3 regions of the Telluria mixta genome follow, and region 3 is predicted to be linked to each of the others. Evidence: predicted binding sites of a transcription regulator. Region 3 holds the regulator's gene; each other region holds the start of a gene.
What was found. Region 3 encodes sigma-54, which starts transcription at its own class of promoters, with help from an activator protein. Its sites were predicted from a motif close to TGGCANGNAANCTGCTTT; they were not measured.

Region 1 (10,212 bases), 150 kb from region 3:
CTCGGAAAGCGGCCAGGCGTACAGCTGGAACCAGAACGCCCATGAATTCCGCCTGACGCCTTGGGATGGCGGCCCGGCGGTCGGCGAAGCGTTCTATGTGCGCGACGAGCAGACGGGCGTGTTCTGGTCGCCGACGGCCCTGCCGGCACCGTCCGGCGCCGACTACGTCACGCGCCACGGCTTCGGCTACAGCGTGTTCGAGCATGCGGCGCATGGCATCCGCAGCGAGCTGCTGACGTATGTGGCGCTGGACGCGCCGCTGAAACACATCGTGCTCAAGCTGCGCAACGACAGCAGCGTCCCGCGCCGCCTGTCCGTCACGGGCTACGTGGAATGGGTGCTGGGCGAGCTGCGCGCGGGTGCCGCGCCGCACGTGGTGACGGAGCAGGATCCCGTCAGTGGCGCGCTGTTCGCCCGCAATGCGTGGAACGCGGATTTCGCCGGCCGCGTCGCGTTCTTCCACCTCGATGCCGAGCACGTGGCGTTCACCTGCGACCGCGCGGAATTCATCGGCCCCGACGGCAGTCTCGCCAATCCGGCCGCGCTCGGGCGCACGACCTTGTCCGGCCGCAGCGGCGCCGCGCTCGATCCGTGCGCGGCGCTGCAGACGGTCGTCGACCTGGCGCCGGGCGAGGAACAGGAACTCGTGTTCATGCTGGGCGTGGGCGGGCGCCGCAACCTGGACGCCACGGGCATGGTCCAGCGCCACAGCGGGCTTGCCGCGGCCGCCGCCGACCTGGCCCGCGTGCGCGACTTCTGGGACGATACCTTGGGCGCCGTCCGCATCGAGACGCCGGAGCCCGCGTTCGACGTGCTCGCCAACGGGTGGTTGATGTACCAGGCGATCGCGTGCCGCATGTGGGCGCGCAGCAGCCATGACCAGTCGGTCGGTGCGTACCGTTTCCGCGACCAGCTGCAGGATGCGATGGCCGCCGTGCACGTGCGTCCGGAACTGTTGCGCGACCACATCCTGCTGTTCGCCGGCCACCAGTTCGTCGAAGGCGACGTGCAGCACTGGTGGCATCCGCCGACGGGCCGCGGCGAGCGCACGCGCCGCGCGGACGACGCGTTGTGGCTGCCGCTCGCCGTGCACCGCTACGTGGGCGTCACGGGCGACTACACGCTGCTGGACGAGATCGCGCCGTTCGTCGAAGGCCGCGCGCTGCGCCAGGACGAGGCGGCGTATTGCGACCTGCCGGACCGTTCGCAGGAACAGGCCAGCATCTACGAACACTGCGTGCGCGCGCTGCGCCAGGCCCTCGTGTTCGGCCCGCACGGGCTGCCGCCGATGAGTGCAGGCGGCGAGAGCGTCCGGCTCGGGTTCTTCCTGTACGACGTGCTGTGCCGCTTCGCGGAACTCGCCGACCGCCGCGGCGACTACGGCTTCTGCACGACGTGCCGCAGCGCGGCCCAGGTCCTTGCGCACAACATCGACGGCAACGCATGGGATGGCGCATGGTACCGGCGCGGATACGGCGACGACGGCGCGGGCTGCATCGACGCGGGCACGCAGAGCTGGGCCGTGCTGTCCGGCGCGGCCGACCGCGACCGGGCGCGCATCGCGATGGACGCCGTGGATGCACAGCTCATGCGCGACGGCGGTGTCCAGGACACGCAGGCGGCGATCTGGGCGGCGATGGCGTACGCGCACCTGGGCGACACGGAACGCGCCTGGGAGCTGGCGCGCATGCTCGATCCGGCCGGGCACGCGCGCGCGGAGCCCTATGTGATGACGGCAGGGCGGGACAGCGGCAGCTGGTACGCAGGCTCGGCCGGCTGGATGTACAGGCTGATCGTCGAATCGTTGCTCGGCGTGACGCGAGCCGGCGAAACCTTGACCTTGATGCCCCGCCTGCCTGCCGCCTGGGAAGGCTTCCGTCTGCACTACCGTTACCGCGGCAGCCAGTACATGATCGCCGTGCGGCGCGCGGACGAGCCGCTGTTGTACGTGGACGGGGTGGCGCAGCAGGGTAATACGATCGCGCTGGTGGACGACGGCCGGACGCACGAGGTGGAACTGCACGTGGCCGGCCATCACGACAACGAGCGAAACGATACGCCCTTAAAATTTGTCAATAAGATAATATCTAATTGATAATTTTATGAATCCTGGATCAAGGCCGACATGCATGCAATTGCAAAAATTGCATCATGAAAACCTCAATCCTCCTCCTCTCCCTGGTGCTGGCCGCGGCCGGCGTGTTCAACTCTGCCGCGGCTGCGACGCTCGAACACCGCGAGTTCGATGCAACCCTGCTCGCGCCGTATCACGGTGAAGACCGCGATGCGCGCACCTTCACCCTGTCGTTCGAGTATCCCGGTCTACGCGCGCGCCGTCGCGTGACGTGGCGCCTGGAACTCGTCGCGCCGTCCGGGCGCCGCGTCGCCCAGTGGCAGGGGCGGCTGGCGCTGGGCGGCACGCCGCGTGACGTGGCCGTGCGCTGGTCGGGCATCCTCGCCGGCCATCGCCCCGCGCCCGGCATCTACCGCGTGCGCCTGCACGCCGTGAGCGGCAGCGAGACGGCCGACCAGGCCTGGGACATCGCCGTCGGCAGCGTGCCGGCGCCCGCGCTGCCCGCCTTTTCTCCGCTGCAGACGGGACGCGCGCGCATGATGGCCATGCCGGCGCCGGGCGCGCTGCCGTACACGGTCTATTACGGCAACCTGCACAGCCAGACGCGCGACAGCGACGGCGGCGCCCCCGTCGCCGACTGCCACGGCGCGCAGGACCCGCAGACGGCGCCCTACGGCCCGGACGCGGCGTACCCGTATGCGCGCAGGCACGGCCTGGACTTCCTGATGGTCTCGGAACACAACCACATGTACGACGGTTCCGACGGCACGAACCCGGATGCCGATCCCGCGACAGCGAAGGCCGCGTACCGGGCCGGCCTGAAGACGGCGCGCGATTACTCGGATGCGAATCCGGGCTTCCTCGCGCTGTACGGCATGGAATGGGGCGTGATCGGCAACGGCGGTCACCTGAACATCTTCGACAGTGACGAGTTGCTCGGCTGGGAGAAGAACGCGAAGGGCGAGCTGCTTGCGGACACGGCCACCCCGAAGAGCGACTACGCGACGCTGTATGCCCTGATGCGCCAGCGCGGCCTGACGGGCCAGTTCAACCACCCTGCGCTCACCGGCCAGTTCACCGTGAACGGCACGCCGCTCGCCTACACACAAGACGGCGACGCCGTCATGGCCTTGTGCGAAGTGGTCAACAGCTCCGCGTTTTCCGTCAGCGAGAACGAGGGCGAGACGCGGCGCAGCAATTTCGAGCTGGCCTGCAACAAGCTGCTGGAGGCGGGATATCACGTGGCGTTCAGCAGCAACCAGGACAACCATTGCGCCAACTGGGGCGCGTCGTACAGCAACCGCAGCGCCGTACTGATCCCGAACGGCGTGCCGCTGACGCGCGCCAGCTTCCTCGAGGCCGTGCGCGCGCGCCGCGTGTTCGCGACGATGGACAAGGATGCGCAGGTCGTCCTCACCGCGAACGGCCACCTGATGGGCGAGCGGTTCGATAACGCGGGGGCGCTGCGGCTGCAGGTGGCTTACGCCAGCGCGACGGGCCGGCAGGCCGCGACGGTGGCGATCACCGAAGGCGTCCCGGGCCGCAACGGCGACGTGAGCCAGCTGTCGGACAAGGCGGACGTCACGACGACGCCCGCGCCGGGCGCGCATTTCTATTATGCGAAGGTGACGCAGGACGACGGCAAGGTCCTGTGGTCGGCCCCTGTGTGGGTAACGCAGCAGCCCTAGAAGCCCAGGTTGCGTCCCGCGCCGAGCAGCGTCGCGATGCCCAGCACGGCAAAGACCAGCGCCGCCAGGCCGTGCACCAGTTTTAAAGGAATACGGCCGGCGATCCGGTCGCCGAAGTACACGGCCGGCACGTTCGCGAGCATCATGCCGAGCGTCGTGCCGGCGACCACCGCCACGGCGGACGAGTAGCGCGCGGCCAGGGCGACGGTCGCGACCTGCGTCTTGTCGCCCATCTCGGCGACGAAGAACGCGAGCAGGGTGGTGAGGAAGACGCCGAAGCGCGCGAGCGGCGTCTCGTCTTCGTCGACCTCGTCCGGCACCATGATCCAGGCGGCCATGCCGAGGAAGGCGATGCCCAGCACCCAGCGCATGACGTCCGGACCGAGCAGGCGGCTCACGAGCGCACCGACGGCGGCGGCGAAGGCGTGGTTGGCGATGGTCGCGACGAAGATGCCGGCCACGATCGGCAAGGGACGGCGGAAGCGCGCGGCGAGCAGGAAGGCCAGCAACTGCGTCTTGTCGCCGATTTCGGCGAGGGCGACGATGCCGGTGGAAACGAGGAAGGCATCCATTGAATGGCGGATCATAGCAGAGGTGTGGCGCCGACGCGAACATGCTATCCTGCCCCGCGCTTCCACCACCCAAGGAACCCAAGAGTGCAATCCATGACCCGCATTGCAGCAGCGATCCTGCTCGCTTTTTCCGGCGCCGCACTGGCGCAGGCGCCCGTCGCCGCTCCCACCGCACCTGTCATTACGCAGGATGTTTCCGCGCTCGACGCTCACCTGGCCACCGACGTCCAACGCACGATGACGCTGTTCGACGTGCCCGGCATCGCGATCGCCATCGTCAAGGACGGCAAGGTCGTGGCCACGCAGGGCTTCGGCGTGCGCAAGCTGGGGGCGCCGGACAAGGTCGATGCGAAAACGCTGTTCGAGGTCGCGTCGAACTCGAAGGCGTTCACGGCGGCCGCGCTGGCGATGCTTGTCGACGAAGGCAAGCTCGCGTGGGACGATCCGGTCACGAAGCACCTGCCGGACTTCCAGATGTACGACGCATACGTCACGCACGAGATGACGGTGCGCGACCTGCTCACGCACCGCAGCGGCCTGGGTCTCGGCGCCGGCGACCTGCTGTGGTGGCCCACGACGAATTTCTCGACCGACGAGATCATCCACAAGCTGCGCTACATCCGCCCCGCGACGAGCTTCCGCAGCAGCTATGCGTACGACAACCTGCTGTACATCGTGGCCGGCAAGATCATCGCGGCCAAGTCAGGCAAGACGTGGGGTGAGACGATCCGCGAACGCATCCTGGCGCCGGTGGGCATGACGGCGACGACGACCAGCCTCGCGGAGAGCGCGGGCAACCCGGACGTGGCGAACGCCCACAGCAAGATCAACGACAGGATCGCGGCCGTGAAGGCGATGCCGGTGGCGAACGCGGTGGGCGCCGTCGGCATCAATACGAATGCCGGGGACATCGCGCGCTGGATGAACGTGCTGCTGGCCGGCGGCGTCGTGGGCACGGACGCGAACGGGAAGGAGATCCGCCTGTACAGCGCGAAGCAGGCACGCGAGATGTGGACGGCGCAGACACCGATGCGCATCAGCGAGCCCGATCCCAGGCTGGCCGCCACGCGTCCGAACTTCCTCGCGTATGGCCTCGGCTTCCAGCTGCGCGACTGGCAGGGGAAGTTGCTCGCGATGCACAGCGGCGCGCTGCAGGGCTTTTATTCCAAGGTGGTACTGGTGCCCGAAGCGAAGCTGGGCATCGCCATCCTCACCAATGCGGAAAGCGGCGGCTCGCTCAACGCGCTGCAGTACCAGCTGCTCGACCGCATGCTGGACCCGGCCGCGACGACCGACTGGATCGGCATCGTGAAAGCCGTCGAGGACGAGAAGCACGCAAAGGAACTGGCGCGCGTCAAGCAGGCGAACGCCGCGCGCGCATCGAAGTCGCAACCGTCGCTGGCGCGGACGGCGTACGACGGCGAGTACGAGGATCCGTGGTACGGCATCGCGACCATCCGCCACGACGGGAATAAACAGATCCTGACGATGTCGCGCACGCCCGACCTGACGGGCGAACTGGAACACTACCAGCACGACACGTTCATCGTGCGCTGGAAGGAGCGCAACTTCAATGCGGATGCGTACGTGACGTTCGCGCTGAATCCGGACGGGAGTATCGAGCGGATGCGGATGCAGCCGATTTCGACCGAGACGGATTTCAGTTACGACTTCCAGGATCTGAACTTCACGCCGGTCAAGAAGACCGCGCCGTGATTCAGATCGCCGGCACCGGCGAATATCCCGACACCGCCCGGTACTTCCCGTTCCCGTACCGGAGCACCTGCTTCTGGTCGATCGCCGCCGGCGGACCCGCGTACGACTCGGCACGGCTGATCGCGCCCTGGTAGCGGATGGTCAGGTCCCCCGGCTGCTCGTGCGTCGCGTCGATGCTCCAGCTGCTTTCGATCGCATAGCAGTCATGCGTGTCCGGCGTGCCCCCATCGTCGCGTGCGATGGGGTCTTGCTGGTGCGGCTTCACGAGCGGAGACAGGCGGCGCTGGCAATCCGCCGCGCTGTCGACGTTGATGCCGGACAGCGCCAGTTCCACGGCGGGCTCGCGCCGGACGGCGTCGCGGCCCACTTCGTACACGGCGAGCCAGGTGCCGCAGTAACCCTGCCAGCAGCTGCCGTATTCCACTGCGACGGCCGGACGGCGCGCGGCCAGCGCGACTTCGCGCACGGCGGCGGCGCCGGAAAAGCCGCGCAGCGCGAAGATGCCCTGGCGTCCGACGACGCCCCACGTGCCGCCATGCTGTTCGAACTGGTAAGCCGCCAGCGCCAGCGGGGTCGCGTGGACGGCGCCGGTGCGGCCGTCGTCTCCGGCCGGCACGAGGCCCGCGATCAGGGTCAGGTGCGTGGGATCGGTGCGTACCACCAGTTTCGGTTCGACGAGCACGCGGTTCGTGCCCACGTTCCAGCCGGCATAGATGCCGTGCCCGGTGCCGGGGAGCGGCGGCAAGGACGCGCTGTGCACGCGGCCGGCCGCGCTCTCGCTCCAGCCGGGAAAGGCCAGCGCCGCCAGCTGGGCCGGCGTGGGCAAGGCCTGTGCGGCCGCGGCGAGACTCGGCGCGCACGCCGAGAGCACGGCCGCGCCCAATGCGGCGCGGCGTAACGAAAGCACAGACGTCATCAATTCTTCTTGCCGTTCCAGACGTCCAGCATGTCTTGCGAACCTTGCGAGCGGATGCCGTTGTCCTGCAGGACGCCCTCGGTCGCGTCGACCATCGCCTGGCGCGGCAGGACCATCGTCTCGCCCAGGCGCTGGTCGAAGCGCAGCACGACGAGGTCGTCCTTCAGGTCGCGCAGCAGGGCCACCAGGTGGCGCAGGCTGCGTACCGGTACGCCGTTGATCGACTCGACGACGGCGCCGAAGCGGTTGCTGTAACCCGTCACGAGCTTGTGCGGGAAGAACGGCGAGCTGACGACGACGAGTTCTTCGCGCTGCGCGTCCGGCTCGTCGCCGCGGCGCGTGACGAGCGGGCTGGCGTTGAAGCTGTAGGCGTTCAGCAGCTGCGCGTTACCGCTGATGAAGGACAGGTATTCCGCCGTGGCGCGCGAGAACACGATCGGGCCGTACACGAAGTACGACGGATAGTCGCCGTCCAGCGCCGGGATCAAGAGGGGACGCTGGCCGTTCACGGGTACCTGCACCTGCATGGTCTTGCCGCCGCGGACGATGGTGAGCGGCACCTTGCCGTTCTTCGCGACCTGCTGCACGCGGTACTGGAAGCGCACGCGCAGGTTGGGCCCCAGCCTGACCATGCCCTGGTTGTCGATGGGGTAGTCGCCGATGCGCGTGATGACGTCCCATTCCTTCAGCGGATACGCGGCATCGCTGCGGTACGGGCGGTGCACGATGACGCCGTCGACCGACTTGTCCAGCTTGAGATACTGGCGCAGGATCGGGTTCTCCAGCGTCTGGATGTCGTCCAGCAGCAGCGGCTTGCCGTCGTAGCGGCCGTCGGCCACGTCGCGCAGGAACAGTTCCACTTCCTCGTTCGGGATCACGTAGCCGATGTTCTGAGCGTTCGCCGCCACCGAGAACGCGAGGCCGACCATCTTGTCGCCGTCGATCACCGGACCGCCGCTGTTGCCGGGGTTGATGGGCGCGTCGATCTGCACGCGCAGGCCTGCGCTGCCGTAGCCGTAGGGGACGAATTCGACGCGCGAGACGATGCCTTTGGTGACGGACAGCGACGTGCCGCCCATCGGATAGCCATAGGCCATCACGGCCTCGCGCACGTCCGGCAGGACGCTCGTGCGCGCGACCGGGCGGTGCTTGTCGAAGAACGACTCGTCGTCCAGCTTCAGGAGGGCCAGGTCCATGCCGCGCGCGATGGCGACGACGGTGGCGCCGACCTTGTCGCCGTCCTGGCTGGCCTGCACCTGCACCTGGCTCGCGTAACCGACGACGTGGGCGTTGGTGAGGATCCGCTTGCCTTCGATGACCACGCCCGATCCCGTGATGTCCTGCGGCGTGGCCTTGGTCCAGGGCTTGAACGGATCGGGCCGGCGCAGGGTGCTGAAGATCCTGACGACCGAGTTCTCGACGGCAGGCGACACGGGCGGCGCCGAGGTCGGCGGGGCGGTGGCCTGGCTGGCTTCCTGGGCCTGGAGCGTGCAGCTGGCCAGCGCGATCGCGGCGGCGGCCGCAAGGCGGACGATCTTCATGGATTCCCTGTTCTGAAATGTGACATGCAGCGTTGCCGACGCAATATACACGGTGCTTAAGTGTAAAAATGCACAAATTCTCACGCGTAACCATTCAGTAATGTCGTGTTGCATTCAAGCGTAATGACGCATGCATATGCGAGGTGTCCGGCCCACCTGTCGCGGACACCGGGCGGACAGTCGCGGACACCGCGAAACGCCGGAACGCGTGCAAATCCGCCGCCTCCCACGTGGCATGAAGATTGCCTATTCAAAACGTCAACTTGCTGCTAAGGTGCATCGGCTTCATCACCCCGCAGTAAAAAAAGGAGCGGTCCGCCACCCGGGCCGCTGACCAAAAAGAAGTGTGTGATTTCAGGAGAACCCATGGAACGCCGTACCTTCCTTAAAATCGGTGCCGGAACCGCCGGTGCCATGCTGGTACCCGTCTTCGGCAACGCGATCGCCGCCGAGGAGCTGCTCACCGCGATGCCAGTCGCGGCCAAGAAGGCGCTGGCCGATATCGCGCTCAACGCCGCCACCAAGGCCGGCGCGAGCTATTGCGACGTGCGCATCGGCCGCTATCTCAACCAGTACATCATCACCCGCGACCTGAACGTCGAGAACGTGACGAACACGGAATCGGCCGGCGTCGGCGTGCGCGTGGTGTGCAACGGCGCGTACGGCTTCGCCGCCACCAACGACATGACGCCGGACGGTATCGCCGGCGCGGCGCGCCAGGCGGTTGCGATCGCCAAGGCGAACGCGAAGCTGCAGTCCGAACCGGTGCGTCTCGCACCGGTCAAGGGCGTGGGCGAAGTGTCGTGGGCGACCCCGATCGTGAAGGACTGGCGCGCGGTGCCGATCAAGGACAAGGCCGAACTCCTGATCGCGGCGAACAAGGCGGGCATGGATGCCGGCGCGAGCTTCATGCAGTCGATGCTGTTCCAGGTGAACCAGCAGAAGTACTTCGCATCGACCGACGGTTCGTACATCGACCAGGACCTGCAACGTATGTGGGCGCCGTTCTCCGCGACCGCGGTGGACAAGGCCAGCGGCAAGTTCCGCTCGCGTAACGGCCTGTCGACGCCGGTCGGCATGGGCTACGAATACCTGGACGCACGCAAGGAAGACAAGATCAAGGCCGCGGGCGGCGTCGCCACGCTGTACACGAAGTCGTACGACATCGTCGAGGACGCGCGCGCCGCGGGCCGCGACGCCAAGCGCAAGCTGACCGCGAAGTCGGTCACGCCGGGCAAGTACGACCTGATGCTGTCGCCCGAACACCTGTACCTGACGATCCACGAATCCGTCGGTCACCCGACCGAGCTCGATCGCGTGCTGGGCTACGAGGCGAACTACGCCGGCACCAGCTTCGCCACGCTCGACAAGTGGGAGTCGAAGTCGTTCAAGTACGGCTCGCCGCTGGTGAACATCGTCGCCGACAAGACGACTCCGGGCTCGCTGGGCAACGTGGGCTACGACGACGAAGGCGTCAAGACCAAGCGCTGGGACATCATCAAGGACGGCATCCTCGTCAGCTACCAGGCCACGCGCGACCAGGCGCACATCATCGGCAAGGAAGAATCGGACGGCTGCTCGTACGCGGACAGCTGGAGCAACGTGCAGTTCCAGCGCATGCCGAACGTGTCCCTGCAGGCCGGCCAGAAGAAACTGACGCCGGACGAGATGGTCAAGGACATCAAGAAGGGCATCTACATCGTGG
Region 2 (10,212 bases), 2.5 Mb from region 3:
TTCGCCCAGCATCACGCGGTCGCTGGCGGCATCCCAGCGCCAGTCGCCCAGGCGGCCCGCGGCCAGCGCGACCTGCAGGCGGCTGTTGCCCTGCTGCAGGGCCTGCTGGTCGGCCTTGCGCCGGTTGATGTCCTGGAAGTACAGGGTGAGGCCGTCCGGCGACGGGTGGGCCCGCACCTCGAACCAGCGCTTCAGCGCCGGCCAGAAGAATTCCTGGATCGCCGTCTCGCGGCTGACCATCGCGCGCCGGTAGACGGTTTCCAGCACGCTGCCGCGCAGTTCGGGGAACGACGCCCACAGGTCGTGGCCGATCAGGCTGGGACGGGTCTTTTGCAGGGGCGCGAGCATGTCCAGCGCGCGCCCGTTGATGTACATGATGCGCCAGTGATGGTCGACGGCGCAGAAGCCGTCGACGAGGCTTTCGAGCATGTTTTCCATGCGCGCGTTGGCCAGGCGCAGGGCTTCGCGCGCTTCCTGCAGTTCGCGGGCGGCCGCGGCAGCAGCGGGCTGCGCGGAGGGGTGCCGCAGCTCGTCGCGCTCGTTGTTCACCGTACGCCTCCCCACGAGATCACCGCGGACGGCGCCATGGCGAGCATCTCCGTCAGCTCGGAGGGGCGGGGTGCACTGCCGGTGGGCTCGAAATCGATCATCGTGTTGGGCTCTGCGCGCGCGACTGCGGTGCCGCGCCTGATGCACGCGAACGTCCGGGACGGGCACGTCCGTCCACGGCGCGTAATGAGCCGTACGTCGATTCTAGCCCAGCCCGGGCGCTTTGTTGCACACCTTTGGGCCATCGTTCAGGTACGCACCGGCAGCGGCTGGGCCACCTTGTCGAGTGCCTGCTGGAGCTGGTCGAGCTCGTAGGGCTTCTGTAGCGACAGATAAGGGAACTCCACGTGACGCAGCAGGGTGTCGCCATAACCCGACGCGAAGATCACCCGCATCGTGGGCGCCTGCGTCACGGCTTGGCGGGCCAGATCGACGCCGGACATGCCGGGCAGGCTGACGTCCGTGAACAACACGTCGTATGGTCCGGCCGCCAGCCGCGCCAGCGCGTCGTTCGGATGGCCGACGCCGTCCGCCTCGTGGCCGAAGGCGCGCAGCATCTCGCACACCAGGTATTGCGAGTCGACGTTGTCTTCGACGACGAGGATGCGCAAGGGGCCGGCCGACTCGGCAGGTGCTTCCGTCACGGGCGCGGCGGGCGCCAGCGCGCACAGAACGCCCGCGACGGATTCGCCGTCCGCCCGCACGGGCGTGAAATACAGGTCGTAGTGGCCGCTGCCACCTTCGCTGCCCGCGAACATGAGGTTACGGTTTGGGGCGTACGCGGCTTCGCCGCGCCAGGCGCGCTGCAACTCGTCGGCCGCCACCGCCAGCGGGGGCGGCATCACGGGCGGCACGCTGCCGCCGGGAACGCGTCCGTAGGCCGGTCCGGCCAGCGCGCCGTAGGCGTCGTTGAACAGTACGGTCATGTCCCGCCCCCATACCAGCAGCAGGGGCAGCGGGGTATTGAACATGACGTCGGCGGCCAGCCTCAGTGCCTGCGGCCACTGCTGCGGATCGCCGAGCCGGGAAGCTGACCAGTCGTAGGAACTGGAAGAGTGTGCGGACCTGCCGGGTTGGAGCATAGCGCGGGAAATATTGTTATCTAAACGAAAAGAGGATGCATAGTACCCCAAATTGTAAGCAGGGGGCGACACGACTGCGCGCCCTGCGCCGAGTCGGAAAAGACGGCAACCGGTCGTAAAAGAACAACATTGTGCGCTATTGATATTGCACCACAGCATAGATGGCCCTGTGCGGGCGCCGGGGCAAAAAAAAGCCCGCTACAGGAGCGGGCTGAATCTATCCTTGGAGGAGAATAGAGGAGACAGGTTCATAATGCTGCATCGCAAAAAATAAATCCAATTTAGATTGTTAATGTCAGCCATTGCTTTTATATATGACACAGCCGTGCACGCTTGAATCGGGTCACTCTTGGTGCACCAGAGAAAATGTTCTACGATAGCAAAATGTTTAAAGACGCCTTGCTGTCGGTTACGTTCATTCCGGTTCATCCATCCCCGTGGACGTGGCCCGCGCGCGCCGCGTTGCCATGGTCGACCATACCCGGCTATCATGGATTGTCCATTTCCGGCCGTTCCGCAGGGCGCCGAAAGCCCACGCGCTTCCTGCCACCGTTTCCAGTCCAGGGTTTGCCATCCGGCCGATGCATCGTCAATTGAAGCCATCCACGAATCCGGGCCTGCGCCGGTCGTTCTCCGGCTGGGCGCTGGCCTCGCTGGCCGTGCTGTGCGCCGGCATCGGCCTGCTGCCGCCGGTGCGCGCGCAGAGCGCCATCGCCGGCGTGCCGCTGGAGCGGCGGGTGAAGGCGGCCTTCCTGTACAAATTCCTCGGCTATACCGATTTTCCCGCGAGCGCGTTTGCCGACGTGACGGCGCCGCTGACGATCGGCGTGATCGGCGCCGACGACCTCGCCGTCGAGCTGGCGCGCGTGGTGGCCGGGCGCACCGTCAACAACCGCGCGATCGAAGTGCGCGAGCTGCGCGAGAGCGACGCGGGCGCCCGCGTGCACCTGCTGTTCGTGGGCGGGACCGACCCGCAGCGCGTCGCGCGCATCGTGCACCAGGCAACGGGGGCGATGCTCGTCGTGACCGAAAGCGACAACGGCTTGCAGGTCGGTAGTGTGATCAATTTCCGCATCGTCGACGAACGCGTCCGCTTCGATGTCGCGCTCGACGCGGCGGAACGCAATGGCATCAAACTGAGTTCGCGCTTGCTGACAGTGGCGAACCGGGTGCAGAAAGGAGCGCAGTGATGGTGGTGCGCGACGGCGGCACGGTCCGCGGCAAACTGATCCTGATGGCGGTATCGACGACGTTCGTCGCGCTACTCGCGGCTTCCGTTGCCATGTTGCTGTTCGACCTGCGCGCGTTCCAGCGTTACTGGACGGACGACCTGATGACCCAGGCCGACATCATGGCGCGCGTGACGGCGCCGGCCCTCACGTTCAACGACGAAGAGACGGCGCGCCAGAACCTGGCCGTGCTGCGCGTTCGTCCGCAGATCCTCGCGGCCGCGATCTACACGAGCGACGGCACGCGCTTCGCCACCTACGCGGCGGCGCCGAACCAGGCGATTCCCGCGCGCCCGGCCCCGTCCGGGTACCGTATCGAGGGCGGCGAAGTGGCCGTGTTCCGCAACATCGTGGAAAACGGCGAGATGGTCGGCACGGTGTACCTGCGCTCGCGCTACGGCCTCGTCGACCGCCTGTTCAGCTATGGCGCCATCCTCGGCGCCGTGATGCTGGGGGCGCTGCTGATCGCGGGCCTCGTTGCCTCGCGCCTGCAGGCCGCCATCACGCGACCGCTCGCAGCCGTGACGAACGTCGCGCGCCAGGTCATGCAGCGGCGCGATTTCACGTTGCGCGTGCCGGGGAACGACAGCGGCGAGATCGGCGTGCTCGTCGCTGCTTTCAACGACATGCTGGCCGAGATCGGCCGCCGCTCGCACGCGCTGCAGGAAGCGAACGCGACCCTCGAGCACGAGATGCAGGTGCGCGAGCGGGCGGAGGAGGCGCTGCGCCTGGCCGACCGCCGCAAGGACGAATTCCTCGCCACCCTGGCGCACGAGCTGAGGAATCCCTTGGCGCCGATCCGCACGGGCCTGGACATCCTGCGCCTGCGCAGCGGCGACGCCCAGGCCACCCAGCGCGCCACCGACATCATGGAGCGCCAGCTGCGCCAGATGGTGCGCCTCGTCGACGACCTGCTGGACGTCTCGCGCATCAACACCGGTAAATTCACCATCAAGAGCGGCCGCGTGGAGCTGAAGGCCGTCGTCAACGACGCCCTGGAAGTCGTGCGGCCATACATCGAACTGCATGGCCACGAGCTGACGATCGACCTGCCGGACCGCCCCGTGTTCCTGAACGGCGACGCGACGCGCCTCGCGCAAATCCTCTCGAACCTGTTGAATAATGCCGCCAAATACACCAATCGCGGCGGCCGCGTGGGCCTGAGGGCGACGGTGGACGACCGCACGTTGACCCTCGTCGTGTCCGACACCGGCATCGGCATCGCGCCGGACATGCTGGATAGCGTCTTCGAGATGTTCGTGCAGGTGGATTCCACGCTGGAGCGTTCGGTTGCCGGCCTGGGCGTGGGGCTGTCGCTGGCGCGCAAGCTGGTCGAGCTGCACGGCGGCTCCATCGAGGCGCACAGCGCGGGCCTCGGCCACGGCAGCCAGTTCGTCGTGCGGCTGCCGATCGTCGTCGAGCCGGAGCTGCCGGCGAAGCCGACGCCCATGTCGTTCATCAGCGCCGAAACCTACCGCATCCTGCTGGCCGACGACAACGTCGACTTCGTCAACAGCATCGGCGCACTGCTCACGGCGATGGGGCACAGCGTCGTCATCACGCATAACGGCGCGGATGCGCTGGCCGCGGCCAAGCGCTTCTGTCCGGATTACGCGTTCCTCGACATCGGCTTGCCGCAGATGTCCGGCTACGACCTGGCGCGGGGCATCCGCGACCTGTCGTGCTGCACGATGACCGTCATGGTGGCCGTCACCGGCTGGGGCCAGGAAAAGGACCGGCAGCTGGCGTTCGAGGCCGGCTTCGACCACCACATGGTCAAGCCCGTGCGCTTCGAACAGATCGAGGAAATCCTGGGGAATCGCAGCATTATCAAGAAGCTGCGTACCTGATAGTCGAAAAAAAAGCGGAAGCGCGTACGCTTCCGCCCGACTCATGCGAAGGTGGTCGTTATGCCGGCTTGGCTGCCTTGCGACGGCGAGCCAGGAAGCCCACGACGCCAAGGCCGGCCAGCATCATGCCGTAGGTTTCCGGTTCCGGCACCGGGGCAGCCAGCGACACTGCACCACCGAAGCTGGCGGCCTGGTCGGACACCAGGTTGCCGCTCACTTGCAGGTAGTAGTTGCCGGCGGCCAGGTTGTCGCTCGAGATCGTCCAGACGTCGATGTTGCCCGACTGGAGCGATGTGCCCGACGAGACCAGCGTGTCGCCGGTGGCGCTGTACAGGGACACGCCGGTAATGTCGAGACCGGTGTCGGCACTGCGGCTCACCGACGAGATGATCGCGTCGAGGTTCCAGCCGGTGGTGCCTTCGACGGAGAAGGTGAAGCGGTCGGCAAACGTGTTGCCGTTGTTACCCGTTGCGAACGTATCGCCGAAGAAGCCGGCGCCGTCGGTCAGGTCGAGGACCTGCGGGGTGTTGCCGACGGTGGCCGCCATGGCAGCGGTGGAAACGAACGACGCAGAGGCTAACGCAACAGCAGCAATCAGTGATTTTTTCATTTCTTACCTCGCAAAGAAACAGCCGCGTCCTGCAGCTTGGTTTTCAAGAATCGGGGAACTTCATCGTATCAAATCATCGATAAAACGCACGAAAAATCACCGAAGTGTGCGCTTCTTCGGGGAAAGATGCTGAACGTAAATATTTGCTGATCGGAGGCGTTTTTAACCCGCTCTTCATAGAGGAGATGGTGTGTCTGGTATCTGCGAAGGGTGGAAATGAGCCATATTGCATAGTATTTGTAGGCTCACTCCTACGTAAAGACGCGAGAAAATCCGCCGCTGAGTTTTTTCTGTTTGCAAACAGCCATTGGGCGAGCGGGAACACCGCGGGGCGATACGGCTGAGGGAAGAGGGAGGCGGAACGCGGCAATAAAAAAGGCCAGATCTTGCGATCTGGCCTTTCGTATGAGTTGGTGCGGCTGGCAGGAATCGAACCCACGACCCCTTGGTTCGTAGCCAAGTACTCTATCCAGCTGAGCTACAGCCGCCCGAGGCACGCATTATAGCGGCGAAATGTGGTTTCGCAAAGGGTAATGGTGCATGTTCGACTGAAATCCGCGAAGCCAAAGAAAAAGGCCAGATCTTGCGATCTGGCCTTTCGTATAAGTTGGTGCGGCTGGCAGGAATCGAACCCACGACCCCTTGGTTCGTAGCCAAGTACTCTATCCAGCTGAGCTACAGCCGCCCGAGGCCGGCATTATAGCCGACTTTTTCCTTTTGGCAAATGCGAGATCACTTCGTCGTCACGGTGACCGACGTGCTGCTCGTATTGCCCGCGGCATCACGCGCCGTGGCGGTGATGGTGTGCTGGCCGGCCGCCACCTTGCGGGTGTTCCAGTTATAGCCGAGCGTACCGCCCGTGCCCTGGGCCTTCGTCTGCCCGTCGATGGCGATCACGGTCGTGATGCCCGCGGCACCCGCGTTGTCCGACGCGTTCACCGAGACCGAGACGTTGCCGCTGACGGTGCCCGCCACCGGGTTGCCGATGGCGACGGCAGGCGGCGTCGTGTCCTTGCTGACCGTCGTCACACTGTTGGCGACGTTGACGGCGACGGCGGCGGACTGGCCGGCGTTACCCGCAGCGTCATAGGCGACGGCGACCACGCTGGCCATGCCGTTGGCGACGCCGGTCGAGTCCCAGCTGAAGCTGTACGGCGCGGCGGTATCGGTGGCGACCACGGTACCGTTGACGACCAGGTCGACACGCGCCACGCCCACGTTGTCGCTGGCATTGACGGAGACGCCGACGAGGCCCGACACCGAGCTGTTCGCCAGCGGCGCGGCGATCGATGCGAGCGGCGCCGTCGTGTCGACCGGCGGCTGGTAGGCCACGGTGGCGCGCAGGGCGGCGGCGGCGTCCACGCGGCCGTAGCCGAACACCGGGTCGCGGCCGGCCGCGCCGAGGTCGATGGCCGTCGAGTACAGCAGCGACTGGATCGTGTCGCCGCCCAGGTCCGGACGGGCCGCCATCATCAGCGCGGCGACGCCGGCCGTGACCGGGGCCGAGAACGACGTGCCGTTCCACGCCGAATAGCCGAGGGAATTGTTCGTCGTCCAGATGTTCGTGCCGGGCGCCGCGATGGTGACGAAGCTGCCCCAGCTCGAGAAGCTGGCCTTGGCGTCGTTGCTGTCGGTGGCGGAGACGACGACGAGCGCCGGATCGGGCACCACGTTCTCGTCCACGTTGTTATTGCCGGCGGAAACGAACACGAGACCGCCCTTGCTCTTCATGTAGCGTGCCGCGCTCAGGATCGACGAGCTGCCCGCGACGCCGCTGTAGCTGATGTTCGCGATCCGGGCACCGTGGTCGGCCGCGTACGTGAGGCCGCTTGCGATCGTGCTGAAGTAGGCGTGGCAACCGGTGCTGTCGGTGTAGGCGATGCGCAGCGGCATGATGGCAGCCGCACCCGCGATGCCGGCCACGCCGGCCGCGTTGTTGCTGGTGGCGGCAGCCGAGCCGGCGACGGCGGTACCGTGCCCGCAGACGTCCGTCACGTCCGTGTTGCCGCTGTAGATGTTGTACCCGGCGACGATGCGGTCCTTGAGGTCGGGGTGGTTGACGTTGACGCCCGAGTCCAGCACGGCGATCGTCACGCCGCGGCCGAGGGAGCTGTCCCAGGCGCTCGTCGCGCCGATCTTGTTCAGGTGCCACTCGCTGCCCGCATACGGGTCGGTGACGGCCAGCGTGGCGGGCACGATGCGGTCGAGTTCCGCGAATTTCAGCTCCGGACGGCGCGCCAGTTTCGCGACGACGGCCACTTCCGACGCATTGGCCGGCAGGTCGACGATCTGCATGCGGCTCTGGCCGATCTTGCGGCGCTTGCCGCCGTGTTCCTTGAGGATGCGGTCCAGTGCGGCATCCGACAGGCCTGGACGCGCCTCGATCAGGATGCGGCCGCGCGCATAACCCGCGTCTTGCGCGGCGACGGCGGATTGGGCGGCAACAGCGGAGAGCGTGGCTGCAACGAGCAGCGGGAGCAGGCGGAGGGAGGAAGAAACGGATTTCATCGCGTACGAATCCTTGAGTTAAAAATGTGCAGGATCGTGCGCAGTGGCGCTCTGTCGCGACAGGCGGGGGCCTGGTTCGAAAGCTGGCATCTGGCAGTCCTGCCGTCATGGAGCCGAAGCTCGTTAGACCGTTGACTTTGCGTCACCCGCTTTCGCGGGCTTTGCCCTTTTCAATAAGCAGCGTTCAGCTGTTTCGGGAAATCATAACGCTTTCCCGAGGTAAATGTACTGCCGACTGGAAATAAAATATTGAGGAGGTCGGAATTAATTGCGTGGCCGCAACAGTTCATTATCGATGTGGAAACGGTTGTGATAATGATGTCAAGCGATTGGTGCGGATAAAAACAAAGTCGGAAAATACGAAACGATTAATAATCGGTAAAGTGACTTGCAGTTAAATCAAGAAGGGTTTTATGAATTGCGAATAAAAAAAGCCCACCGCAAAGTGGGCTTTTAAAATGAGCGTGAAATGCAGCAGTCAGCGATCAGCTTTTGCGGCGCATTTTGCCGATTCCCAGCAATCCCAGGCCCACGAGGGCGAGCGTGGCAGGTTCCGGAACGTTGCCGGTCGGGTCGCCCGAACCGTCGTCTTCGCCCGGCCGGTAATAGACCGAAATGTGGGAGATATCCTTGACGCTGGGTTGGCCCAACGGGAAAGGCGGATTCGTGAATGGCGACGCGTACGTGCCGCTGAGCGTCGAATTCAACAGATATGCGACCAGGTTGGTATTGGCACCGTCCTTGAAGACAAGCATCACGTCCGACGGCAGGGGCGTGCCGCCGACATAGGCATATGTCCCCGACATGGAGTCGCCCGTGAAGTCGAACAGGGCCGACAGGTCGTCGCCGCCCGACGGATCCAGGTTGTCGTACTTGCCGCCGAACTGCCAGTCCGAAATGCCGAAGAAGGCAGTGGTATTGATAAGACCGAGGTTGTCGTTGTCGTTGGCGTTGATCGGCGAGAGAATTGCGCAGTTCGTAGAATTACTGACTTTGCCGGAAATATCGTAGGTAGCACCGCCGGGCGTCGTGCCCGAGCACGATTCGACAGCGGCATAAGCACCTTGTGTGGCGAACAGGATCGCGCAGACCGCGGACGCTTTAACGAGTTTTTTATGAAACATGATTTCTCCCTGGTTTCAGATGAAAGGGTATTGCACCTTTTATCGGCGCAATAAGCGTGCCAAAGAGATTCCATTTTTCGATTTCATAGCGGAGTGGAGGCAGAAACTTTTGGTTAAAAACGGGCAATGTAAAGATCTTCGACAGAAAACATTGACAGCAATCAACTGACGTACGGAAAGTCGAAATGATTTAGCGAATCAATCGTTTTCAGGAGAAGATTTATTTCTCGCACGTGCAGCCGCAACGAGGCTGCAGGTATGCAAATGGGATGCCTGAGCGAACTGAGCAGAGCGATCGACCGGAAGGGAAGGAAAACGGAAAAGCCAGTAACGCCGCGCAACGGCGCCCATGATCGCAAAGCGCTTCATGAGCTATTCATCGCGAGCAAAGAAAAAGGCCAGATCTTGCGATCTGGCCTTTCGTATGAGTTGGTGCGGCTGGCAGGAATCGAACCCACGACCCCTTGGTTCGTAGCCAAGTACTCTATCCAGCTGAGCTACAGCCGCCCCGAGGCACGCATTATAGCAGGCCTGCCGCGAATGACAAAATCGTATGCTTGACAAACCGGAAAGGTGATCCTAAAGTGATATCACTTTCATATAACCTCATGGAACCCGGCATGTCTGCACACACTCGTCAGGAAATACCGCTCTCTTCGATGAATGGCTACTTGGCCGTGGCCGGCGGCCTCCTCGCCGTCCTGGCCGGCGCCTGGCTGGTCCACCTGTCCATCGTGGGCAGCATGGCGGGCGGGGCGGCGCTGGCCGGCATCGCGCTCGTCATTGCCGGCGTGTTCATGGGCGCGGGGCTGTATATGCTGCAGCCCAACGAAACGGCGGTGCTGACCTTGTTCGGCCGCTACGTGGGCACGGACCGCGGCGAGGGCCTGCGCTGGGCGTTCCCGCTGTACCGCAAGCGCAAGCTGACGGTGCGGGCGCGCAACCTCAACATGTCCACGTTGAAGGTCAACGACAAGCGGGGCAATCCGGTGGAGCTGGCGGCCGCCGTCGTGTGGCGCGTGCGCGATACGGCGCAGGCGCTGTTCGAGGTCGACGATTTCGAGCGCTACGTAAGCGTGCAGGCCGAGGCAGCGCTGCGCCACCTGGCCGCGCAATATGCCTACGACGAGGGTGAGGACCTCGCGCCGGGCGAAACGACCCTGCGCGGCGGCGCGGCGGAAGTGGCGCATGCGCTCAGCGCGGAACTGACGGCGCGCTTCGAGGCGGCAGGCGTGGAAACGCTGGACGCGAAGCTGACCC
Region 3 (10,212 bases):
CCTGCGCGTCTACCTGTCGAAGAAGCTGGCGCAGCGCGTCATCATGCACGGCGTGTTCATGGACGTGCTGGGTGTCGGTGTCCTGATCACGGGCGACTCGGGCCTGGGCAAGAGCGAGCTGGGCCTGGAACTGATCTCGCGCTCGCACGGCCTCGTGGCCGACGACGCCGTGGAATTCTCGCGCATCGCCCCGAACATGATCGAAGGCCGCTGCCCGCCGCTGCTGCAGAACCTGCTTGAAGTGCGCGGCCTGGGCCTCCTCGACATCAAGGCGATCTTCGGCGAGACGGCCGTGCGCCGCAAGATGCGCTTGAAACTGATCGTCCACCTCGTCAAGCGCGGCGCGCTGGACGAAGAAGTCGAACGCCTGCCCTTCCACTTCCCCACCGAGGACGTGCTGGGCCTGCCGATCCGCAAAGTCGTGATTCCCGTCGCGGCCGGCCGCAACATCGCGGTGCTGCTGGAAGCTGCGGTGCGCAATACGATCCTGCAGCTGCGCGGGATCGATACGCTGCAGGAGTTCATGGAAAGGCAGCGGCAGGCCATGTCCAGCGACTGAGGCTGTTGCAAATACCTCATCCATAAGCCTTGTGCGATGCGGCAAAGACTTGCCAATGCTATCATCGCCGCATGCGCATCCTACTCATCACCGGTATCTCGGGCTCCGGTAAATCCGTCGCCCTGAACGTCCTCGAAGACGCTGGCTACTACTGCGTCGACAACCTGCCCCCTGCCCTGCTGCCTGCCCTCGTCGGCAGCATCGAGGGCGACGAAACCAGACGCATCGCCGTCGCCGTCGACGCGCGCAGCGCCGAATCGCTGGCCGAGCTGCCGACGACGGTTGCCGCGCTGCGGGAAGAAGGCCACCAGGTGAAGGTGATCTTCCTGACCGCCAGCACGCACTCGCTCGTCGCCCGTTTTTCCGAGACGCGCCGCAGCCACCCGCTGTCGCACGAACTGCGTCCGGGCGAGAACCCGGCGTCGCGCCGCACGCTGATCGAATGCATTTCGGAAGAACGCGACCGCCTCGGACAGATCGAGAAGATGGGCCACGTGATCGACACGTCGGAACTGTCGGCCAACAAGCTGCGCGCCTGGGTCAAGGAACTGGCCGAGGTCACCTACGCGCCGCTGACCCTGTATTTCGAATCGTTCGCGTTCAAGCGCGGCGTGCCGCTCGACGCCGACTTCGTGTTCGACGTGCGCGCCGTGCCGAACCCGTATTACGACCTCACCTTGCGTCCGCTGAACGGCAAGGACGCGCCCGTGATCGCCTTCCTCGACGCCCAGCCGCAGGCGGCCGAGCTGCTGTCCGACATCCGCGCGTTCATCGCCAAGTGGCTGCCGTCGTTCAAGAAGGACAACCGCAGCTATCTCACCGTGGCCGTCGGCTGCACGGGCGGCCAGCACCGCTCCGTGTACATGGCGGAGCGGCTCGGCGCGTATTTCGGCGAAACGGAACGCGTCGTCGTGCGCCACCGCGAGCAGCCGTGATCCGCCGAAATCAGAAGAACTCGTCGAGCAGCCGGTAGAAGCTGCTCTTCGCAGCATCGAACGTCGCGCCGTACGCGGCCAGGAACGGCTCGACCCACTCCTCTCCCAATTCCTCCGCGATGTCGCGCGTGGCCAGCGCCAGGTCCTGCCAGCGGTCCGCCACGCCCAGGCGGCCGCAATCGATCCAGCCGGTGCGACCCGCATCGTCGACGATCAGGTTCGGCAGGCACGCGTCGCCATGCGTGACGACCAGGTCTTCGCTGCGCGGTGCCTGCGCGGCGAGGCGGGCGAACAGCGCGGCGGGCGCCAAGCCCTGGTGTTCGTCGTCGAGATCGTCCTCGTCCACCAGCCCTGCCTCCATCCGCGCCCGGGCGCGTTCGATGCGCCGCGCCGCGCGGTGGTCGAACGGACACGCAGCCGGATCGAGCGCATGCAGCGCGCGCAACGCGCCCGCAAGCCGTTCGACAGTCACACGCGGCGCCAGCCCGGCGGCCAGCAGGTCGCGCCCCGGCACGGCGCCCAGCAGCAGCCAGTCCGTCCCGTCCTCCGACGCGGCATCGAGCACCGGCGCGCACGGCATGCCGGTGCCGGCCAGCCAGCGCAGCCTCTCCCCTTCGTCGCGCAATTCGGCCAGCGACCCGGCCGGTTCGAATTTCGCGAACAGCACGGGGCGATCCGGTGCGTCGAGGCGGAACACGTCCGCTTCCGAACAACCGATGTCCTGGCGCGTCCAGCGGTAGCCGGCCAGGCGTGTCTTCCAGGCGGTGGGTGTTTTCATTTGGCTCCTTTGCCGAAGTGCCGGCGCAGCCGCGCGTGGCGATGGCGGAAGAACAGCGCCACGCCCGCGCGCACGAGCGCGCGCGGCAGCAGGCGCGGACGGAACATCAGGTTGTCGACGACGGTGGTGCCCCGCGCGGACGGCGCGACGATGCGTTCGTGCTGCCAGAACGCCATCGACAGCATCGGCGAGCGTTCGAGGAAGCGCCGGCCCGGCTCCAGTTCGACGAGCGTGAGGTCGCTCCGGTCGATGGGGAGCACGCGCAGCAACAGCAGCCAACTGCGGCACAGACGCTGTCCCGGCACGAAGGCGTCCAGAGGCAGCGCACGTATCCCGCGCGGGAACGTCATGCGCAGCAGCGGCGCCATCTCGTCGGCGATGCCCTCGACGGACGTGACCCGGCGCCACACCGTGTCCGGCGCGGCGGCCAGCTCGGATTCGAAACGCAGCGAGATCACAACTCAGTTACAGGTCACGCAGTGGATGCGCGTGATCGGGCCAGACAGGCGCGAAGAACCAGGCGACCATCTCCGGCGTGACCGCATCGAGCGTGGGCGGATTCCACCGCGGCGCATTGTCCTTGTCGATCACGAGCGCGCGCACGCCTTCGAGCACTTCGCCGTGTTCGAACGTGCGGCGCACGAGCGAGCGCTCCATGCGCAGGCAGTCCGCCACGCCAAGACTCCCACCGCGCACGAGCATCTCGCGCGTCACGGACATCATCAGCGGCGAGCGCTGGCGCATCGTGGCCAGCGCCTTTTGCGCGAACGGGCCCGCATCCGTCTCCAGCGACGCCATCACGGCCGCGACGGAGTCCGCGCCGAAGTGGCGGTCGATCGCCTCGCGCTGCGCTTCCAGTTCGCTGGCGCCGGCAGAGAACGGCGCGGCGAACGCGCGGATCGCGGCGGGCAGCTCCGCGCCCGGCGTCGTCTCGATCAGCGCGCGCAGCGCATCCAGCTGCGCGCCTGGCACGAACACGTCGGCGAGACCGACGTAGATCGCGTCCGCCGCGCCGATGGTCACGCCCGTCACGCCGAGGTAGTGGCCCAGGCGGCCCGGTGCATGCGAAAGAAAATGGCTGCCGCCCACGTCCGGGAACAGGCCGATGTTCACTTCAGGCATGGCGATCTTCGAGCGCTCCGTCACGATGCGCAGGCCGCAGTCCGGCCCGCCCTGCGCGATGCCCATGCCGCCGCCCATCACGACGCCGTCCATCAGGGAGATGAACGGCTTCGGATAAAAGTGAATGAGGTGATTGAGCGCGTATTCCTCGGTGAAAAAATCTTCCAGCAGCGGGCTGCCCGTCTGCGGCGTGGCCCTGCCCGCTTCGTGGAAAAAGCGGATGTCGCCGCCGGCGCACAAGGCCTTGTCGCTGCTGCTCTTGATGACGACGGCGTCGATGCCGGCATCGATGCGCCAGGCGAGCAGCGTGGCGGTGAGCGCGCGGACCATGTCCAGCGACAGCGAGTTCAATGCCTTCGGGCGGTCCAGGGTGATGATGCCGGTGCGGTTGGCGACCCGCGATAAAACGTAGTCGGTCATGTCTCGTTGTTATTGAAATAATCAGACCGACATTGTAGCGCCCATAAAAACGAAAAGGGCGCCGATGCGCCCTTCGTTTCTGGTGCTACTGCACGCGTGGCATCACGCCGCGGCGGGCTCTTCCTCCCCACCCTCGGACATGCGCTTGATACACGCGTTGTCATGATCCTTGAGCATTTGCTTGTATTTGACGACCTGGCGGTCCAGGCGGTCCATCAACATGTCGATCGCGGCGTATAGGTCGTGCGCGGCACTGGCGACATGGACGATCTTGCCCGCGAGGCGCAGGTTGATCTCGGCTTTCTGGCGTTTTTCTTTCTCGGTGAGATTGTCGATGCAGAGGATGACGTGGGAGTCGATCACTTGATCGAAATGACGGGTGATGCGTTCGAGCTTGTTCTGTACGTATTCTCGGATGGCTGGAGTTACATCGAGATGATGTCCGCTGATTGTGAGATTCATACACACTCCTTTGAAGATGCACTGCCGTCAAGTGCGCGCATCCGGCGCAATGGGCCAGTGGTGTTGCAAGAGCTTTGCTACAGGGATTTGCGGAGACTAACGGGTGGGATCTTCAGCGCCTCACGGTACTTCGCAACCGTGCGTCGCGCGATAACCATTCCCTGTTCCCCTAGCATCTCCGCGATCTTGCTGTCGGATAAAGGGTTCTTGGGGTCTTCTGCTCCTGTCAGTTGAACGATGAGTGCCCGTATTGCCGTCGACGATGCTTCGCCTCCCGCTTCGGTGGCAACGTGACTCCCGAAGAAATACTTCAACTCGAACATGCCGTGCGGGGTCAGCATATATTTCTGAGTTGTGACTCGAGAAATTGTGCTCTCGTGTAGACCTAGTGTATCAGCTATCTCACGTAAAACAAGGGGCCGCATCGCGACTGCGCCATGGGAAAAAAAGTTGCGCTGGCGATCGACAATTGCCTGAGCTACACGGAGGATCGTGTCGAAGCGCTGGCGCATGTTCTTGATGAGCCACTTGGCTTCCTGCAACTGCGCGTTCATCTGCGTTTCCGATTTGCCCTGCTTCATCAGCGAGGCGTACAGGCTGTTCACGCGCAGGCGCGGCATCACTTCCGGATTCAGTTGCACGCTCCAGCCATCCTTGGCGCGGCGCACGATCACGTCGGGAACCACGAAGTCCGACACGTCCGACGCGAACGCCGCGCCCGGATGCGGATTGCACTGGCGGATGACGGCCTGGGCTTCGCGCAGGTCTTCGTCGTCGCAATCGAGCGCCTTCTTCAGCTTGTTGAATTCGCGCTGCGCGAACCACGTCAGGTATTTTTCGACGATGACGAGCGCCATGCGCCGCGTGACCATCGGCACACCGGGCATGCGGCGGATCTGCAGGGCCAGGCATTCGGCCGCGCTGCGCGCGCCCACGCCGGGCGGGTCCATGCTTTGCACGAGAGCGAGCGCCGTGCGCAATTCCTCGAACTCGATTTCCAGTTCTTCCGGCAGGCGCGCGTGGATGTCTTCCAGCGGTTCTTCCAGATAGCCGTTGTCGTCGAGCGCATCGACGACGAGCTCCACGAGCGCGCAGTCGCGCGCCGCGCAGCACGTCATGCGCACCTGTTCCATCAAATGTTCGCGCAGGGTGACGGGGCTCGCCTCCAGCTGCGGGCGGCCGTCCTCCTCCTCGCCGCCGCCGCTGCCGCTGCGGCCGTATTCGCCCCAGTCCTCGCCGCCTTCGCCGCCACCTTCTCCGCTGTCGCCGCCGGCGTCACCGCCTTCGCCATTGCCGCTCTCGGCGGGCGCACTGCCGCCTTCTTCGCCGTTGCCCTGGGCGGCGGGCGCCTCGCCCGCCTGCGATGACGCCGGCGCGCCGATGGTGGCGTTATTTATGGCACCGTCCGCCAGCAGGCGCACGGAGCGGTCGAGCGGATCGTCGAGCCGTTCGAGCAGCGGATTCTCGCTCAGGACCTGCTCGATTTCCTGGTGGAGCTCGAGCGTGGACAGCTGCAGCAGGCGGATCGACTGCTGCAGTTGCGGCGTCAGTGCAAGGTGCTGTGAGGTCTTGAGTTGCAGCGTCTGTTTCATGACTACATTCGGAAGTGTTCGCCCAGGTAGACGCGGCGCACCGATTCGTTGGCGATGATGTCGTCGGGTCGGCCGGATGCCAGCACCGCCCCCTGGTTGATGATGTAGGCGCGGTCGCAGATGCCCAGCGTCTCGCGCACATTGTGGTCCGTGATCAGCACGCCGATGCCGCGCTCCTTCAGGAAGCGCACGATACGTTGGATCTCGATGACGGCAATTGGATCCACGCCGGCGAACGGTTCGTCCAGCAGCACGAAGCGCGGATTGGTCGCGAGCGCGCGCGCGATCTCCACACGGCGGCGTTCGCCACCGGACAGCGACAGCGCCGGACTCTCGCGCAGCTTCTCGATCTGCAGCTCGGCCAGCAGCTCGTCGAGACGTTCGGTGATGCGCGCCTTGGTGAGCGGCTTGCCGTTCTCGCGCTGCAATTCCAGCACGGCGCGGATGTTCTCTTCCACCGTCAGCTTGCGGAACACCGACGCTTCCTGCGGCAGGTACGACAGACCCAGCAGCGCGCGCCGGTGGATCGGCAGGCTCGTGATGTCGGTGCCGTTGATGTCGATGCTGCCGGCGTCCGACGGCACGAGGCCCACGATCATGTAGAACGACGTCGTCTTGCCCGCGCCGTTCGGACCCAGCAGGCCGACGACCTCGCCGCATGCGACCTGCAGCGACACGTCACGGACGACGAGGCGCTTGCCATAGCTCTTCTGCAGCCCCTTGACGACGAGCGTGCTGCCGCCGCATTCGGCCGGCGGCGCCTGCGTCCCTGCTTCCATCGTGCGCGCCTCCGTCATTGCTTGCCTGCCGGAGCGGGGGCCGGTGCCGCCGTCGCGCGGCGCGGCTGCAGCGTGATGCTGCCGCGGCCGTTGCCCGGCTTGTCCGTGCCGTTGGCGTCGTTCAGGCCAAGCAGCTTCTCGTTGCGGTTGTCGTAGGAAATGAATTCGCTGGCCATCTCCTGCGTGACCTTCTTGCCCTCGAGCTGGCGGATGACGGCCTTCGAGAACAGCTTCACGAGGTCGCTGCGCTCGTCGTATTCGATGCGCTGGGCCTGGCCTTCGCCCCACAGGTCGGGGCCGCCGTCGCGCTTCTGGCGGAAGGTCGCGAGCTTGCCGGGATTGGCCGTGAGGATGAAGGTGCGCCAACCGTCCGGCGCTACCTTGACCTCGGCGCGGTCGGATTTCAGGATCATGGTGCCGCGCGTGATGATGACGTTGCCGGTGGCGACGTAATTCTGCGTCACCTGGTCGACGTTGGCGTTGTCGAACGCAATGTCGACGGGCTTGAGCGCGTCCGCCTTTTCGGCCGAGGCAGCCAGCGGCACCAGCAGGAAGATGGCGGCGGCGAGTATTTTTTTCATTCGATTGTCCTCTCTAATGGCTTGCCTGAGGGCTTGCGCGCGACTGGCGTGGCGGATAGGTCATCTTGCCGCGGCCACCCAGCGCGATCTGCTGCGTGGCGTTGTTGGCCACCATGCCCACCGCGTCGACCGATGCGGCGCCGAGCGTCATGTGGACCGGCTTGTCGGTCTTCGCGATCTCGTCGTCCGGCAGGATCGTCAACACCTCGGTGCGGATCCGCATCGGCTCCGCACCCGGGGCGGCCGGACGCCGGATGTCGACGTTGCCCGTCAGGTCGATCTGGTTCTGGTTCTGGCTCACGAGCGCGCTGTTGGACGTCATCGTCATCGGCGGATGCTCGTCGGTGAGACTCTGCACGACCGGCTTGTCGACGAGCGCCGTATTGTCGACCGGGCGGTGCGTCAGGCGTTCGCCCGAGATCACGTAGCGCGGCTTGCCGGCCTCCGACATGCGCACCCAGCTGAAGTTGTCGACGATGTAGTCCGGCTCGTTGCCGGCATTGAAGCCCGCCGCGTTCTCATCGCCCTGCATCACCTGCACGAGCCAGAAGCTGCCGAACGCGCAAAACACGGCGAACAGCATCAGGAGCAGCAGGCGCCAGCGGTGCGCGGTACGCTTGTAGCTTGCGGGAGCCATGGTTTCTCTTATCCGAAGTAAGGCGCGAGCGCCTGTTCGTAGGTGCCCTGGGCACGCATCACCATGTCGCAGACTTCGCGCACGGCGCCGCGGCCGCCCGGGTTCTTCGTCACATAATGGGCGCGGTACTGCACTTCCGGATGCCCGCTCGGCACCGTCACCGCAAAGCCCACACGTGTAAACAGCGGCAGGTCGATCACGTCGTCGCCGATGTAGCCGCACTCCTCCGCCGTCACGCCGGTCTTGTTCAACAGCTCGGCGAACGCGAGGCGCTTGTCGTGCTGCCCCTGGAACACGTGCGTGATCCCGAGATCGCTAGCTCGCTTGATGACGATGGGCGACGTGCGCGCGCTGATGATCGCCGTCTGTACGCCGGTGCGGTTCAGCAGCTGGATGCCGAGGCCGTCCAGCACGTAGAACGTCTTCGTGACTTCGCCGTCCGGGCCATAGGTCAGGCTGCCGTCGGTGAGGACGCCGTCGACGTCGAAGATCATGACTTTCACGCGCGCCGCGCGCTCCATGTGTGCCAGCGGAGTCACCATCAGATCACCTTGGCGCGCGTGAGGTCGTGGATGTGCAGTGCGCCCACCAGCACGCCGTCCGCATCGGTGACGAGCATCTGGTTGATGCGGAATTCTTCCATCACGGCGACGGCATCCACCGCCAGCTGTTCCGGATGCACGCGGCGCGGATTCGGATGCATCACGTCGCGGATCACGAGCTTGCTGAAATCCTGGGCTTTTTCGATCAGGCGGCGCAGGTCGCCGTCCGTGAACACGCCGACGGGGCGGCCGGCATCGTCGACGATGGCCGTCATGCCCATGCCCTTGTGCGAGATTTCCAGCAGCGCGTCCGTGAGGAGCGCGTCCGGTTTCACCTTCGGCACCGCGTCGCCGCTGCGCATCACGTCGCGCACGTGCGTGAGCAGGCGGCGTCCGAGCGCGCCGCCCGGATGCGAGCGTGCGAAATCGTCCGATTTGAAGCCGCGCAGTTCGAGCAGCGCGACGGCCAGCGCATCGCCCAGCGCGAGGGTCGCGGTGGTGCTGGCGGTCGGCGCCAGGTTCAGCGGGCAGGCTTCCTTCTCGACGGCCACGTCCAGGTGCACGTCCGCCGCCAGGGCCAGGCTCGATTCGGGCTTGCCCGTGATGGCGATGACGGGCACGTTCATGCGCTTGACGGCCGGGATCACGATGGCCAGTTCGCTGCTTTCGCCGGAATACGAGATGGCGATCAGCACGTCCTGCGCCGTCACCATGCCGAGGTCGCCGTGCGCGGCTTCGCCCGGGTGCAGGAACAGTGCCGGGGTGCCGGTCGAGGCCAGCGTCGCGGCGATCTTGCGGCCGATGTGGCCCGACTTGCCCATGCCCGACACGACGACGCGGCCTTTGCACGCCATCATCAGCGCGACGGCGCGCGGCACGCTGTCGTCGCGGCCGAGGCGCGCGGACAGCTTGCGGATCGCCTCGCCTTCGATATCCAGCGCCTCGCGGGCCAGTTCCAGCGCCCGCTGGGCCTGGGCCTCGTTAAAACTTGTCAGCATTATTTTTTCATCGGTTACACTCATAGACAAAGTATATCCGAATTGGGAAAGCAAAAAACTTGCCAGACGTAACAAACAACATATTTACGGGACCTCGCCGTCGCGCCACATGACCTCAGGCCTCGAACTCACTCTGCTTTTGCTGGGCAGCGCGGTCCTCGGCGTCGTCGCGTTCCGCATGCTGCACCTGCCGCCGATGCTGGGCTATCTCGCCGTCGGCGTGCTGATCGGCCCCCACGCGCTGGCCCTCGCCGACAACGGCACTACGACGCAGGCCCTGGCCGAATTCGGCGTCGTCTTCCTCATGTTCTCCATCGGGCTGGAATTCTCGCTGGCCCAGCTGCGCGCCATGCGCCGCATCGTGTTCGGGCTCGGGCTCGCGCAGGTCGTGCTGACGATCGTCGTGACGGTGCTCGTGTCGCTGTGGACGCGCTACCTGCCGCCCTCGATGCAGATCGGCTGGCAGGCCGCGCTGGCGCTGGGCGGGGCGCTGGCGATGTCGTCGACGGCCATCGTCTCGAAGCTCCTGACGGAACGGCTGGAACTGGAAAGCGAACATGGACGCCGCATCATCGGCATCCTGCTGTTCCAGGACCTCGCCGTCGTGCCGCTGCTGATCCTGATCCCGTCGCTGGCGAAACCGGCCGAGGAACTCGCGATGACGCTCGCGTGGGCCGGCATCAAGGCCGCCGCCGTGCTGGCGCTGCTGCTGTTCTTCGGCCAGAAGCTGATGCGCAAGTGGTTCAACATCGTCGTCAAGCGCCGCTCACAGGAACTGTTCATGCTGAACCTGCTGCTCGTGACCCT

Region 1: a site for sigma-54 is predicted at 8,739-8,756, ahead of P0M04_RS07345 (TldD/PmbA family protein). Genes of this name have one in related genera too.
Region 2: a site for sigma-54 is predicted at 8,997-9,014, ahead of P0M04_RS28565 (PEP-CTERM sorting domain-containing protein). Genes of this name have one in related genera too.

The regions. Positions count from the first base shown of each region.
Region 1 is NZ_CP119520.1:1,654,794-1,665,005, reverse strand. It holds gene P0M04_RS07375 (GH36-type glycosyl hydrolase domain-containing protein) at 1-2,095, shown strand, start outside; gene P0M04_RS07370 (CehA/McbA family metallohydrolase) at 2,152-3,762, shown strand; gene P0M04_RS07365 (TMEM165/GDT1 family protein) at 3,759-4,334, opposite strand; gene P0M04_RS07360 (serine hydrolase) at 4,428-6,050, shown strand; gene P0M04_RS07355 (hypothetical protein) at 6,052-6,966, opposite strand; gene P0M04_RS07350 (S1C family serine protease) at 6,966-8,507, opposite strand; gene P0M04_RS07345 (TldD/PmbA family protein) at 8,874-10,212, shown strand, end outside.
Region 2 is NZ_CP119520.1:6,478,703-6,488,914, reverse strand. It holds gene P0M04_RS28605 (hybrid sensor histidine kinase/response regulator) at 1-549, opposite strand, end outside; gene P0M04_RS28600 (response regulator) at 798-1,520, opposite strand; gene P0M04_RS28595 (TOL_0243 family YfiR-like periplasmic protein) at 2,225-2,821, shown strand; gene P0M04_RS28590 (sensor histidine kinase, YfiR-like protein-associated) at 2,821-4,710, shown strand; gene P0M04_RS28585 (FxDxF family PEP-CTERM protein) at 4,769-5,320, opposite strand; tRNA gene P0M04_RS28580 (tRNA-Arg) at 5,732-5,808, opposite strand; tRNA gene P0M04_RS28575 (tRNA-Arg) at 5,929-6,005, opposite strand; gene P0M04_RS28570 (S8 family serine peptidase) at 6,053-7,828, opposite strand; cyclic di-GMP riboswitch class I at 7,918-8,004, opposite strand; gene P0M04_RS28565 (PEP-CTERM sorting domain-containing protein) at 8,314-8,952, opposite strand; gene P0M04_RS28560 (hypothetical protein) at 9,151-9,321, opposite strand; tRNA gene P0M04_RS28555 (tRNA-Arg) at 9,383-9,459, opposite strand; gene P0M04_RS28550 (SPFH domain-containing protein) at 9,612-10,212, shown strand, end outside.
Region 3 is NZ_CP119520.1:1,503,747-1,513,958, forward strand. It holds gene hprK (HPr(Ser) kinase/phosphatase) at 1-559, shown strand, start outside; gene rapZ (RNase adapter RapZ) at 631-1,494, shown strand; gene P0M04_RS06605 (APH(3')-II family aminoglycoside O-phosphotransferase) at 1,505-2,272, opposite strand; gene P0M04_RS06610 (Rv1443c family protein) at 2,269-2,730, opposite strand; gene P0M04_RS06615 (enoyl-CoA hydratase/isomerase family protein) at 2,738-3,814, opposite strand; gene hpf (ribosome hibernation-promoting factor, HPF/YfiA family) at 3,917-4,276, opposite strand; gene P0M04_RS06625 (RNA polymerase factor sigma-54) at 4,354-5,868, opposite strand; gene lptB (LPS export ABC transporter ATP-binding protein) at 5,871-6,665, opposite strand; gene lptA (lipopolysaccharide transport periplasmic protein LptA) at 6,662-7,228, opposite strand; gene lptC (LPS export ABC transporter periplasmic protein LptC) at 7,242-7,865, opposite strand; gene P0M04_RS06645 (KdsC family phosphatase) at 7,874-8,407, opposite strand; gene P0M04_RS06650 (KpsF/GutQ family sugar-phosphate isomerase) at 8,407-9,429, opposite strand; gene P0M04_RS06655 (monovalent cation:proton antiporter family protein) at 9,515-10,212, shown strand, end outside.